DNA from 2 places in the Peribacillus sp. NPDC097284 genome. Region 1 is predicted to be linked to the other one. Evidence: riboswitches for the same ligand, from Rfam matches in the RefSeq annotation. Region 1 holds a riboswitch; the other holds the start of a gene.

Region 1 (7,435 bases):
CGATTATACAAGTCACCTAATTATAGTATAAGGAACTATCAGGGAATCAGTCAAAAATTACACACTACTTCCCCGTGATTTGGTGACTTTTACTTATGATTTTGTTTTTACGCGTATGGAGAATGTAGTTAAGAAGTCCGTTGAATGACAAGTCAAGGTCCCTTGATGCTTGAGGATGATTTCCTTGCAAACGAATAGTCCCAACCCTGTGCCCCTTTTTTTCGTTGTGATGAAGGGTTCAAAGATGCTAGGAAGCACCTCGGAAGGTATCTTTGGACCGTTATTAGAAATATTCAAGGTTAGGAAACCTGATGCTACCGAACCGGAAATGTCTATGGATGGATTTGGCGTTTCCGTAACTACATCCAGGGCATTCAATATGATATTGAGTAACACTTGCCTGAATTCCTCCTTGGAGCCGGCCAACTGGGCTTCGCCCTCAATATTACAGGAGACGGAAGCATTTACTTCCAAGATGCTAGGGTATAGGAATTCAATCACTTCATCTACCAGGGGGGCGATTGGAAATATTTCAATTTGTGTAGTATCCGTTTCCCTCTTTGAAAGGTTAAGAAATTGTGTAATCCGATAATTAAGCTGATCCAATTCCTTTGAAATGATGTCCAGATACTTAATCTCTGGCTGTTCGGCTTGTAATAATTGAATGAAACCCATGATGGAAGTAAGGGGATTCCGGAACTCATGGACAAAACTTGATGTCATCTGGCCTAAAAGGGTCAAACGGTCTTTATGATTTGGATTGATCAGCTGATATTGCTCCGCAACCTGCTTCGTCTTTAAATCGGTATAACTGGATAAAGCGAAATAAATGAGTTTATCGAAGTACGCATTTATTTGGTGGATAACCGCAGATAGTTCTCCTTTGATGGCTTCGTAAGAGAGAAATTGATCAATGATGATCGATCTTCCGGTAGAGGTTATGGAAAAGAACATATCCATATTCAAATGCTGTTTAACCCGGCCGGCTGAAATCTTTTCCCCTAAATCCTTCAGCATATCATCTATGTTAGTATCTGTATTTTTCAGTTGTTTCATCAGTGAATTTAGAATTTTTTCTATTTCTTCTTCAAAATATTCTATATAGCCATCTGACAAATGCTTTAATCGCTCTTTCCATTCGGTAAGGATAGTAGTTTTATGAGAAGATAGGAAGTGAAGAGTCATTTCTCGATTCAATACCATTTTGCCCTCCATGTGTAGGAAAATGAATTTATCTTACTTAATTATGAATGAATTAGAATATAATTCCAAAATGTAATATATGGTTTTAATAATAACAGATTGAAAGCGTTCTTTAAATACTCATTCATGCGGTAAATGATCGGTAAAAGGGGAAAGGCTTTGTTTATATTAGGTAAACATTGTATTAATAGGGGGTTTACACATATAAAAAAGGCACCGTTCATTATTGACGGGTACCTTTTTTTTGAAATGTATAGGGTTCGATATGGACAATGACATGTTTGATGTCATGTTCCTTTAATAAGTTTTCTTCAACCTTCACTGTAATGTCATGACTTTGGATGACGGTCAAGAGCGGATTGACATGCACGGTTGTTTCAACCAGAATTTCATTCCCATGCATCCGAGCTTTAATTTCACTCATGTCTTTCACCCCATCCGTCAACAGGATGGTTTGACCTATTTGTTGGAGATGCTGTTCATCGAAACCGTCGGTCAAGGAAAGTGAAGCGTCGTGGAAAATATCCCAAGCCGTTTTGCAGATCATCAGACCTACCACTAAAGCCGCAACCGCATCCAACCAGTCTATGCCGATTGTGGTACCGATAATACCTACGAAAGCACCGATACTGACAAGAGCATCAGAACGGTTGTCCTGTGCGACAGCATGGATGGAGGCGCTGTTTATTTTTTTGCTTAAAGCCAAGTTGTAACGATAAACCCCGTACATGAAGATGGCGGAGAATAAAGCGACATAAGCTGTGAACATATTCGGTACAACTGTCGCATCCTGCGAAAAGAATGATTCGATGGCGCTGTATATGACCTGTAATCCGACGGTGATCATAATGAAGGCGGCAACCAGAGACGCTACGGTTTCAGCTCTCAGATGACCGTATGAATGATTATTATCAGGTGGTCGCCTTGATATTTTTAAGCCTATTAATACAGCGACAGAGGCAATGATATCGGTCGTGTTGTTTAAACCATCTGCCCAAAGTCCTTTCGAGTCTCCAAAGTAACCAAACGTTAATTTGAGGGCCGACAAGAATATGTATGCGGCTATACTGATATAGGCGCCCTTTTCAGCAGAAATTGAATGTTTATCCATGTCTTTTCCCCCTCGTGCAAAATAACCTTTATAAAGATATCAAATTGAACCCTAGTGAGTCTATAGAAAAATTGTCGTCTTTATCCATCTAACTTGGCATATGGCATGTGTATTGAGGCCATGTAAAGAAGTTGGCTGGATGAAAAAATATAACCAGTAATAGGGAAAAACGCTCGTGGATATAATCGTGTTATTTACTTGTCAATTAGAGAAACTAGTAGTATATTCTAACCGAGGAACAAAAATTAAATACTTCCACAAGGGGAGCCAAGATGGCTGAGAGTGAACGGTTGAGTTCAGACCCTATGAACCTGTTAGTTAGTACTAGCGTAGGGATGTGGTTTTGGATAGCAATACTGGGCATCCATTACCGCCCTGGTGTTGCTTTTTTGCATGCCGAAAAAGCGACACGGGACTCATGGGCACTTTTGCACGTGGAGAAGGGTGAGAGATGATGAAACATAAAACATTATTCATGACAGAGGTCGCGATTTTTTCTGCATTGGCATTACTGCTGGATATAGTCTCCGGTTTTGTCTTTGCAAGGATATGGCCACAGGGGGGATCGATTTCCATTGCCATGGTACCGATATTCTTAATGGCCTATCGTTGGGGAATCAAGGGCGGAATGGCCACCGGTTTACTATTGGGGCTTTTGCAGATTGCCACTGGTTTGGCATTTCTGGCAACGCCGCTTCAAGGATTTATCGAATATTTCCTTGCTTTTACCGCCGTGGGATTATCCGGGTTGTTCATGAATAAATTTGTGAATAACCGTAAAGGGGGAAAACGGTTAAGAGGGGATATATATGCGGTTTGTGGCATGTTTGTGGGGAGCTTCCTGAGGTTTCTTTGCCATTTTACAGCAGGTATCGTTTTCTTTGGGGAATATGCGCCAGACGGGCAACCAGTCGTCCTCTATTCCTTGATTTACAATGGGACATATATGCTGTTTAGTTTTATTTTATCAGCAATCGTGGTAATGGTGCTCTATTCGGCTGCTTCGAATGTCTTGTTGAAGAAAGCCATCTAAAGACAGACCTTTTAAAAGGGCCGGCTCGATTATGAGCCGGTCCTTTTCTCCATTATTTTGCAATAAATACCGAGCATGGTGCCTGCTTGGCTATGGAACTGCTGGTGCTTCCGAGGAAGAACTTTTCCAGGCCGCTTTTTGCACTGTTGCCGACGATGATTAAATCGGCGTTCGTCCGCTTTGCATAGTCACATATGCTATCCGTGGCATTTCCCTCTAAAATCTCGATATTTCCATTAACCTGGCATTCACTGAGCAACCTCATCATATTGCTTTCAGCCATCCTCACATTGTTTTCATGAACGGTGGGAGTATCGTTCATGTGCATTTGACTTTGTTGTTCTACTTCTGTTACGGGATGCGTTTGTGAAGGGTCGACATAAAATCCTGCTGCCGGTACGAACCCAGGAGCGGATGCACTCTCGAGGATACGGCTTTCACCTTTTGGATTCAGAACTTGAACAATGGTCAATTCAGCTTCCGGAAAGGCCTTTTTTAATGAAGCTCCATATTCCACGGCGCGGTTGCTCTCTTCATTTCCATCATAAGCGGCGACGATACGTTTTAATTGTTTCATCTAAGATCATCTCTCCCCATAATTTGTCATTATAGGTTATATACCCGTTTTTATTGGTTTCATGCCTTTTTCAGGTGTATATTGATTTATAAATGTGGGTAAAGGGTATGGAAAAAGAAAAGACTAGGCATGAAAGGGAGAAATATTGTAGGCACTTTGTATGGAAAAGGATAATGGGAAAAATGTTGTGGAATTTGTTTTCCCTTTTAGCCATTGCAAGAGTTTTCTTTCATAAAAAGGGCAAAATATTTTTAATGGAGCATGTCGCATCTGGGAAAATGGGGGTACAAATGAGAGCGTTATTGAAAATAGGTCTTATAATTATATCAATCATTGTCGTAGTGGGAGCCGGTTTGTTCATATATTTTAAACAAACTGTGGATATAAGCAATCTCCAGGATCAACTTCAGCAACCGACCAAGATTTATGACGAGGATGGGAACTTAGCCAGTACCGTCACGGCTAATAAATCGGAAGGCGTCGCGATAGAGGAGATCCCGGAACATCTCATTCAAGCGGTCGTATCCATTGAGGATCACCGTTTTTATGAACATCATGGCATAGATTATCAAGCGATCATGCGTGCGATGGTGAAAAATGTCAAGGCGAAAAGCGTTGTTGAAGGCGGGAGCACACTTACCCAACAACTTGTAAAAATCACCATGCTTGAATCAGATCGGACCTTGAAAAGAAAGATAGAAGAGTTTTTCATCGCTCAAGAATTGGAACGTACGTATACAAAGGATGAAATTTTAGAAATGTATGTGAATCAAGTTTATTTTGGACATGGAGCATGGGGACTCAAAAAGGCAGCGAACATATATTTTTCAAAAGATGTTTCTGAGTTAACCGTCGCCGAAGGGGCTTTGCTTGCTGGGGTCATTAACTTGCCTTCCAAGCTTGATCCGTACAAAAATCCAGAAGGGGCGGTTAAACGACGGGATTTGGTACTGTCTAGAATGACCGAACACGGATATTTGACCGAAGAGGAAGCGGCTTCTGCCAAAAAGGATGAAGTATCACTACAGTTAGGTGAAGATACAGATCCTTTAAAAGGGAAGTATCCTTATTATATAGACCATGTCCTATCTGAAGCCTCCACCATGTATGGATTGGAGCTCCAGCAATTACTCACTAGGGGCTATAGAATATATACCACATTAGATCAACCGATGCAGCAGGCTGCCGAATCAGTCTATAGCCAGGATGCCAATTTCCCTTCTGGGACAAGCAATGACATATTGGTGCAAAGTGGGACGGTCCTTCTTCATCCTAAAACAGGCGGCATTAAGGCACTTGTTGGGGGGAGGGGCGAGCATCAATTCATGGGATATAATCGGGCGACGCAACTGAAAAGATCTCCTGGTTCGTCGATTAAACCGCTCGCTGTTTATACACCGGCAATTGAAGAAGGATATGAAATGACCGACTCTTTAAAAGACGAGAAGATGGAGTTCGGGAATTATGAACCATCGAATTTGAGCGGCACTTATAAAGGGGAGGTCCCAATGTATGAAGCCGTGATGAATTCCTTGAATGTGCCAACCGTTTGGCTCCTGAATGAAATTGGAATCGACAAGGGGCTGGATGCGCTCAAACGGTTTGGGATTCCTTATGACAAAAAAAATGACCGAAATCTATCGATAGCCTTAGGCGGGATGGATAAAGGGGTGTCCCCACTCCAAATGGCAGGAGCTTATGCGGCGTTTGCAAATGAAGGAAAGCGAAACGAAGCGCATGCCATTATAAAAATAGAAGACACGGATGGGAAAGAAATAGCAGCCTGGAAGGAAAAGAAGACAAAGGTGGCTTCGAAGGATGTCGTCGATAAGATGAATGCGATGCTTCTTGGGACAGTTAACTATGGAACGGCTAAAAATGCCGCGGTCTCTGGCTATGAAATCGCAGGAAAGACAGGATCCACACAGGTCCCGATCGAAGGAATATCAGGTGTGAAGGATCAATGGTTCGTGGGATACACCCCTTCTTTAGTAGGAGCTGTATGGGCTGGCTACGATAAAACGGATAAAGAACATTATTTAACCACTAACAGCAGCCAGGGAAGTACACTCATCTTTCAAAAGATCATGGCTCAGGCCTTACAGAACGAAACGGCTGAATCATTTCATGCAGAAGACATCGGACCATTGATAGCGGAACAGCAGGAAAAGGAAGAAGAAGAGGAAAGGAAGCAATATTGGATTGATAAGGGGAATGAAATCAAGGAGGGGCTTGGTAAGTGGAAAACATGGGATTTTCCTTGGTGATGATTGGGGATATATCCATATTCCCAGTAAATGAAAAAAAGCTGTCATTATTGACAGCTTTTTTTCCCTCATTAAAAGATGAAATTTACAACTAAACCGATTACGACGATAGCCCCGATAATCATTAAAATGGTTCTCATATCTATACACCTCATTTATATGTAATTTTTTTTCGTATATTAAATCCCAACGGTTTGGTTGGAGTGAAATCCTATTTTTTCATCATTTTCTTTACAAATGGCCTGAACCTTTTCCAGCATTGCATGTACATTTTGTCCTTCTAGGATCACTTTCATATCCACACACTCTTGTAGAATGAGAACGAATGATACAAATGTTGAAAGTTTTGTGGCATCGACCATTTTATGATTGCAGATAAAGTAGATGTTTCCTTTGAATTCTTTTGTCACTTGGTATAAGTTCATGATTTGACGCATGGATAATCGTGTATTTGTTTTAATATCAGCAGAAATTACTTTGTTCATGGTTGTTTACTCCTTTAATTTTTATATAATTAAATGCTTGTGCCGTAATACTTATAAGATAGAAAAACTAAGTTAAGTTCTTTTGAATTCATGTAATTGGGTTATGGTGTATATTTACCCGCGTATATCGTTTTGAAACCTATTAGAATATTTAAACTTGGAGGGAGTTTGGCCCTATGCTGACACTGATAAAGAATGGTGAGGTTTATACGCCGGAATACATAGGTAAGAAAGACGTTTTGTTGGTCGGAAAACAAATTGGCTTCATTGAGGATAAAATCGACGTCCCTGCCAATTTCGTTGAAATGCAAGTGATTGACGCGAACGGTCGAATCATTGTACCAGGTTTTATCGATGCACATGTTCATATCATCGGTGGCGGCGGTGAAGGGGGATTCAAAACAAGAACGCCCGAAATTCAGTTGACCGATGCGACGCTAGCCGGTATCACGACATTAGTCGGGGTCATTGGCACGGATGGAACGACAAGGACGATGCCGGACTTGCTTGCTAAAGCGAGGGCCCTAGAAGAAGAAGGGATTAGTTGCTTCGTTCAAACAGGTTCGTACCAAGTCCCGGTGAAGACCCTAATGGACAAGATTGAAGATGATTTAATCTTAGTGGATAAAATCATTGGAGTTGGTGAAATTGCCATTGCCGATCACCGTTCTTCACAGCCAACCGTGGCAGAGCTTGCAAAACTTGCGTCGCAGGCCAGGAATGGAGGACTTTTGTCCGGGAAAGCCGGTATCGTTAATA
Region 2 (7,435 bases), on a different contig from region 1:
TCATGGTCATGAAGGGCTTCAGCATGATTCAGAGTTTTGAATATGTATTGATCATGACGTTAGCCCAATTGCCTGGTTATTTCTCTGCTGCGTGGTTGATAGAGAAGATGGGGCGTAAGTTCGTATTGATTACATATTTAATAGGAACGGCAGGTAGTGCATTTTTCTTTGGCTCCGCTGAAGGCTTATCACTCTTGATCGTATCCGGCATGTTCCTATCGTTTTTCAACTTAGGTGCATGGGGGGCGCTTTATGCGTATACACCTGAACAGTATCCAACCGTCATTCGTGGAACCGGGACGGGGTTAGCAGCTGGAGTCGGACGCGTCGGGGGCATTTTGGGGCCGTTGCTTGTCGGGTATCTAGTTGCTGGAGATACACCGATATCGACCATCTTCACGATTTTCACCATCGCAATTTTAATTGGTGCTGTTGCTGTGGCATTTGGAAAAGAAACTAAGAATACCATTCTTTCATAAAGGAAGGAGGATGACTCGAAATGAGCATCCTCCTTCTATTAATTAGTGAATCTTTTTATAGTGTATGAAAGGAGTGTAGCCGCGTCCATTGGATTTTTTGCCTGTGTAATGGCAGAGACGACCGCAGCACCGGCAATTCCACTTTTAGAAAGCCTTTTGATATTATCCGCTGTAATCCCACCGATCGCAACGGCAGGAATCGAGGTACTGTGACAAATTCTCTCCAGTTCCCCTTTTTTCAAAGCAGTTGCGTCTTGTTTCGTTTTTGTCGGGAATACAGAGCCAACACCAATATAGTCAGCGCCATTGTTTTCAGCTTCAAGGGCCTCCTCCAAGGTAGAGACGGATACTCCAATGATCATATTGTCAGGAACAAGGGTCTTGATGATGGGAAGAGGAAGGTCATCCTGCCCAACATGAATTCCATCCGCTCCTACAGCAAGCGCAATATCCACGCGGTCATTAATGATTAACGGAATCGAAAGTTCATCAAGGACCCCTTTTAATAGAGAAGCTTTTTGATAAAAAGTAAGGGAAGATGCCTGCTTTTCTCTAAGTTGGACGGCCGTAACTCCGCCTGATACCGCCTCGGTGATGATAGTGGTCATGTCCTCGACGGCTAATGATTCTTCCGTGACTAAATAAAGGCTCAAATCAAATGGCACTTTCTTCATGCATTTTCACCTCGTATTTCCATATGGAATCATTCATTCCTGAGATGGCATCAATAATCCGTGTCCGGTATGTCCCTGTGCCATCATTTTTTTCAAGGGTTCTGGCAGCAAGCTCACCAGAGATGCTCATGGTTGAAATTCCTGCGATAGCAGCTGAATAGTAATCCTCCGTAATTCCGCAGAAGACCCCAATCAAGGCCGTCGACATACAGCCGGTGCCGGTCACCTTTGTTAAAAGAGGGTTTCCATTATCGATGATGGACGTACGTGAAGAGTCACTAACGGCATCCTTGGCTCCACTCACGACGACAACACTCTTCAGTTTTCTAGCAGCACGTAGGGATAGTTCTGCATTACTCATGGAAAGCGGTCCTGAATCGACCCCTCGCGTTACGATATCGCCTCCCATTAGCCGATGGACTTCACTTGCATTGCCGCGAATAATCTGGACAGTCATTGAATCGAGCAGTTCCATCGCTTTCTCTGTTCGGTAAGGGGTGGAACCGACGCCCACAGGATCTAAAATTACGGGTATATGGCAATCGTTCGCTGTTTTCCCGGCAATCGCCATCGCCTCCAAGGAAACATCATCCAGTGTACCTAAGTTAATCACCAGTGCTTGTGCCAGTTTGACCATGTCCGCCACTTCTTTTGGATTGGAAGTCATAACGGGAGAACCACCAATTGCCAGGGTAGCGTTGGCACAATCATTTGCAGTAACAAAGTTGGTGATTTGGTGGACGAGTGGTTGTTTTTTTCTCACTCTGCCAAATAAGTCTGCAACGGATGTATTCATGTGAAATCACTCCGTTCCTTTTTATAAAATTGATGGAAATGGTGAACGGGTCCGTGTCCCTTACCGAGTTCTAAGCTATTTCGTATCGCTTCAGAAATATAGATTTTCGCTTGTTCAATGGACGTCGCTAAAGGAAGTCCATTAGCAAGATTAGATGCAATGGCAGAGGAAAGGGTACAGCCAGTTCCATGCGTATTTTTCGTATGAATGCGTTCACCCTTGATCCAAGAGAACTCCTTGCCATCATAAAAGAGGTCATTTGGATTTCCTGCTGCATGTCCTCCTTTCAGTAAAACAGCCTTCGGACCCAGTTCCAGAATAGCGGTACATGCCTTATAAAAGTCCTGCTTCGTCCGGATCGGGAATCCGGTAATGACCTCTGCTTCAGGTATATTGGGCGTGACAAGTGTAGCAAGTGGAAGTAAATCAGTTTTTAACGACGAAACGGCCCTCTCATCTAACAGATGGTGTCCACTTTTGGAAATCATGACAGGATCAAGGACGACGATAGCCGGTTTAAATAATTTTAGCGAATGGGCGACGGTTTCGACCGTCTCCTTTGATCCAAGCATCCCTATTTTTACTGCGTCGACACGAATGTCTTCAAATACGGCCGCAATTTGATCGGTGATCACAGGGAGATCGATGGGCTGTACAGATCGAACTTCCAAGGTATTCTGTGCCGTAACGGCGGTGATAACAGACATGCCATAAACCCGATGGGCCGAAAATGTTTTTAAATCAGCTTGGATGCCGGCTCCGCCCCCAGAGTCAGATCCGGCGATCGTTAGTGCCCTTTTCATAAAAAAACCCCTTCATATAATGATTTTTTAAGAGAACTTTCAATAAAAGAAAGCCTATAATTGCGCCCGTTAAAGAACTAAGAAGAAAAGCTGGCAGAAAACCAAAAAGTGCCGCTTTTTTTCCCAATAATAAAAGCGCGATCGGATAACAGGCGATGGATCCGAGAATGCCTGTCCCCACTATTTCTCCCAAGCAGGCGTGTCCCATCCTTCTTGTTTTTTGGTAGAGGAAGGCCGCCAGCAGGGCACCAACCATGCTGCCCGGAAATGCAAAAATGGAACCTGTACCTGTCATGTTCCTGATAAGGGATACTAAAAAGGCCTGGGTCACAGCAAAAAGCGGCCCCAACATAACGGCTGTCATGACGTTGGTTACATGTTGAATAGGAAACACCTTCGCAAAACCAACAGGGATGTAAACGAATGAGCTAGTCAGGGTAGTGATGGCCGTGAACAAGCTAGTCAACGTCATTTTCCGTAACGAGTTACCAGTATCTAGCATTCAAAGAGGCCAATCCTGTTCGTTGTGAACCATGTCCCAAAATAAATATTCATATCGGGAGGTCATTAAAAAGTGTTTCTCTAATCTTTTCAATTCCCTTTCAGGCATATCTTCCGTCAGTTCGTCTAACAGCTTGGCCAACCATTTGTGCGCATCTGCGAATTCGGGGGATGCATACGATTGAATCCAAGCGATATAACGATTTGTTTCTAGTGCTGTACCATTTTGTTCTTTTAATATCGAGCCAATTTCATAGTAATCCCAGGCACAAGGAAGTAAGCAGGCAATAAGATCGGCTAGAGTTCCATGTTGGGCGGCATTAAGCATATAACCTGTATAGGCAAGGGTAGTAGGGGTTGGTTCGGTATTTTCCAATTCCTCAGAACTAATTCCGAATTCCTTGCAGTAGCTCCTATGCAAATCCATTTCTACCTGTAGAGTCTCATTTAAAATACCAGCAAATTTGGTCATGATCTCAAGGTTAGTGGCCTTGATGCTCCCTAAGGCAAAAAGCTTGGCATAATCGATAAGATAGATATAGTCCTGCTTTAAGTAATAGGCGAATTTTTTTTCTGATAGTGTCCCGTCTCCAATTGCTTGAACGAAAGGATGAGTATGATTCTTTTTCCAAATTTCTTTTGAACGTTCGTGAAGTCTAGCACTGAAAGTTTTCATTTGGGTTTTCGTCATGATTTTTCCCCCTTATAATTCATTCACATACAAAGGAGGGGAGTGTCCAAAAATGAAGAACAGCCGCTTTCATATAGAAAGCGGCTGTTCTAGGAATGTACGAATCCCTTTTTCAACCTGCTTTCCTCCGCTGGTATGACCAGATCAGGTACAAAGGGTTTGATTCTCAGCCTATTAATGGCTCCCCTAGCAGTTTATTATTCAATTAAACGAAAAACCCGTTCCTGAAAACGGAACGGGCCAGATGGATGAAGTCAAATATACGACGACGATATCATCCACTTTCCTCCGCCGGCATCACCCGGATCAGGTTCAAAGGGTCCGGAACATCATTCCATCTCAGTCTTATAGAAGACTCCCCTAGTGGTATTTCGTATGTGATTATTGTCATCATATCAGATAAAAAGGAAATTGCAACCTTTGAATTCAATAGAATTTTATGAGTATTTTGTGGCGTGAAAGGGGTAGTAGGATAAAATCCCCATTGGCAAATGGAGCATCCCTAACCCACGGTCAATTGGAGGGAAATATTGTTATTAGCAAAATAGGGATATGGTCTTACCTTGTGCTAAAAGGGCACACGGAAAAATAATATAAAAATTAAAAATTATTTGAATGCAATTGACTTATCCTTGCAAGTGGGATAAAATCATGTCAAAATCATTTATATTCTGTATTCTTATCCAGAGAGGTGGAGGGACTTGGCCCTATGAAACCTCGGCAACAGACCCATCGGGGAACTGTGCTTCTTCCAACAAGCAATCGCTTGGAAGATAAGAAGAGACGAACGGACCTCTGTCGACCTCTTCTTGGATTAGAAGGGGTTTTTATTTTTGTCAAATAGGGTTTAAGAATCCCTACAACAGGTATATATATTTTGGCTTTAGCAAAGCCTATAAGATTAGGGGCATTATATGTGGAAAATATGAATAAAAGGAAAGGGGCCATTCATATGGCAGAGTTTTTCGAGAAAAAAGAACAGAGGAGAGCATTGTTGATAGAAGAACTATTATCAAATGGTGTATACAAAACCTCTGATGAAAAGCATCTCTATGATGCTCCATTAAAAGCTCTTGAAGATGAATATAAGATTGTTATAGATAAATCAGGTAATGAGTCACCTCCAGAGTGCATGACTTAGTTAACCTATAGTGAACAATCAAAGAGAAAAAGCATTTGCTGTGTAAAGGCAAATGCTTTTTCTCTTTGAACTGACATAAAAAGTACAAAACAGAAAAATATAATGGGTATTTTGTCACATTTCACTAGTGAAATAACATATTTAAAACATGTAAAATGATTGATTTCGCCTAGTGCTTTGGTTATGATAAATATGTAAAATAATTGAAAAATAGGAAGTGGTTATATTGCAGCCTCCTCACATAACAACAGTTGAAAAAATTGAAGAAAAACGAAAAGAAATGATCATGTTAGCAAAAAATTATGGTTTGACAAGCAGGATGACCATTCAAGCAAGTCAAGAGTTGGATTCTTTATTGAATGCGGTCACACATATAAAATTCCTGGGAGTTTGTCGCGAATAATCAGTACATCCCACCAGACCATTCAAATCCAGGCAATCGCCTGTTGCAATGGAAGTCATGTAGTGACACGTTTACCAAGAATGACCAAATCGCGTTCCACTCCATCGAGTTCTGCTATTTTCGGTAAATGCGCCCATTTTTCAAAACCAAATTTTGAAAAAAGCTTAATACTTGGTGCATTGTGTGCGAAAATAAATCCAAGAAGTGTCTTAATCCCTATCTTCGGACTCACCTCTATAGCCTTTTGGATTGAAAGTTGTCCAATTCCTTTCCCACGGAACTCCTCATCTATATAGATGCTAATTTCAGCGGTAAAATCATATGCGGGTCTACCATAAAAAGATTGAAAACTCATCCATCCAGCTGTTTTTCCATCATGTATGATCATATATAATGGCCGTTTGAGAATATGATGTTCTTCAAACCATTTGAGCCGTGATTCTACTGTAACTGGTTCTGTATCCGCAGTAACCATCCTCGAAGGTACTGTAGAATTGTAAATTTCAATAATTTTAGGCAAATCCTCAAATACTGCTTCCCTGAATTCTGTAAACTCCTTCATCATTAAGCTCCAATCCATTTATTATGGCATTCCAATCACCAGTACAGGTGCATCATGCAATTTAATTTTAATTAAGTTATTCAAATGTTAGGCTTGTCCTCTTTTTGGGTATTTAAAAATAAAATACTTCCTAGTGAATACAAAAGGAGAAGCAAAACAAATGAAGAAAATCGTTGGCTTATTTTTTATTGTACTTGTTATTTGTTTAGTTGCCTATGCGTTTCAGGCAGTAGATGCGAAAAACGATCAAAGAGTCATGGCATTTGGAGATTCTTTGACTTATGGAAAGGGCGATAAAGAAGGGGAAGGATATATTGATGACTTGAAACATAAAACGAATGATTCCGATTCAGAAAAAGTCCAATTCTGGAATTATGGTATTAAAGGTCAGGAAACGGACGGTGTCATTAAACAGCTCGAAGATCTTGAGATTAACACAAAATTGGATAAGGCTGACACATTTATCGTCTATATCGGAATCAATGATTTAATTAACAGTAATGGTGGAAACTTAAAAAAAATCAATGATCAAAAGATAAATGATGAAAAGAAAGAGTATGTACAACATTTAGATAAAATTCTTTCTGAGCTTCTAAAGAAAAATAATAAAGCTGATATCTTGGTGATAGGGTTATATAACCCCAATAAAGACGACTTGAAATTAGAAAACCATATTAGTGATTATAATCATTCGATTCAAAAGATGGTGGACAAGGATAGTAGACTAAAGTATATCCCTACCAACGATTTATTCGAAAACAAAGATAAAAAAGCATACTTCAGTGATGAAATTCATCCAAATGAAGAAGGCTATCAGCTTATAACCAATCGAATCTTAGATAAATATGATTTTAAATAAGAACGATAAAAGGGCATGGAGACTTGATTTCCATGCCCTTTTAGGTTTATTTATCGGGGGCGGATTTCTGGTTGGTTATGTTTCTGATGGTGCCTCCGCCTGTGGAAACTGTAAGTCATGGAGCTGCCGATAGCGACCATTATTTAGTAGCAGTTGTTCGTGCGTTCCATTTTCTTGAATTACCCCTTTTTCAAGAACGACAATTTGATCTGCCTTTTGAACGGTTGATAACCGATGGGCAATGACGATTGAAGTCCGGTTCTCTAATAGGTTGGATAACGCTTCCTGAATCAGATGTTCGGATTCCGTGTCGAGCGATGCCGTCGCCTCATCGAGAATGATGATTTGGGGATTCTTCAAAAGGGCCCTGGCGATGGCAATCCGTTGCTTTTGGCCACCAGAAAGTTTGACCCCACGTTCTCCGATTTGTGAGTCATATCCTTTTGGGAACGTCTTGATGAAATCATGAGCATATGCCGCCTTAGCCACTTCGATAATTTCCTCGTCCGTTGCGTCGAGTTTACCA

What was found. Region 1 has a riboswitch for thiamine pyrophosphate ahead of thiT (energy-coupled thiamine transporter ThiT). Riboswitches for the same ligand answer to the same signal wherever they lie in the genome.
Region 2: another riboswitch for thiamine pyrophosphate. It lies ahead of tenA (thiaminase II); the one in region 1 lies ahead of thiT (energy-coupled thiamine transporter ThiT).

What each region holds. Positions count from the first base shown of each region.
Region 1 is NZ_JBIWCZ010000007.1:99,460-106,894, reverse strand. It holds gene ACIQXU_RS14305 (histidine kinase N-terminal domain-containing protein) at 94-1,203, opposite strand; gene ACIQXU_RS14300 (cation diffusion facilitator family transporter) at 1,427-2,314, opposite strand; TPP riboswitch at 2,565-2,667, shown strand; gene thiT (energy-coupled thiamine transporter ThiT) at 2,766-3,347, shown strand; gene ACIQXU_RS14290 (universal stress protein) at 3,400-3,924, opposite strand; gene ACIQXU_RS14285 (transglycosylase domain-containing protein) at 4,215-6,191, shown strand; gene ACIQXU_RS14280 (hypothetical protein) at 6,371-6,676, opposite strand; gene iadA (beta-aspartyl-peptidase) at 6,853-7,435, shown strand, end outside.
Region 2 is NZ_JBIWCZ010000002.1:101,978-109,412, forward strand. It holds gene ACIQXU_RS06230 (MFS transporter) at 1-479, shown strand, start outside; gene thiE (thiamine phosphate synthase) at 518-1,153, opposite strand; gene thiM (hydroxyethylthiazole kinase) at 1,134-1,949, opposite strand; gene thiD (bifunctional hydroxymethylpyrimidine kinase/phosphomethylpyrimidine kinase) at 1,946-2,752, opposite strand; gene thiW (energy coupling factor transporter S component ThiW) at 2,721-3,254, opposite strand; gene tenA (thiaminase II) at 3,255-3,944, opposite strand; TPP riboswitch at 4,050-4,142, opposite strand; TPP riboswitch at 4,211-4,316, opposite strand; SAM riboswitch class I at 4,621-4,724, shown strand; gene ACIQXU_RS06260 (Fur-regulated basic protein FbpA) at 4,822-5,085, shown strand; gene ACIQXU_RS06265 (Spo0E family sporulation regulatory protein-aspartic acid phosphatase) at 5,303-5,488, shown strand; gene ACIQXU_RS06270 (GNAT family N-acetyltransferase) at 5,544-6,053, opposite strand; gene ACIQXU_RS06275 (DUF459 domain-containing protein) at 6,211-6,909, shown strand; gene ACIQXU_RS06280 (ABC transporter ATP-binding protein) at 6,985-7,435, opposite strand, start outside.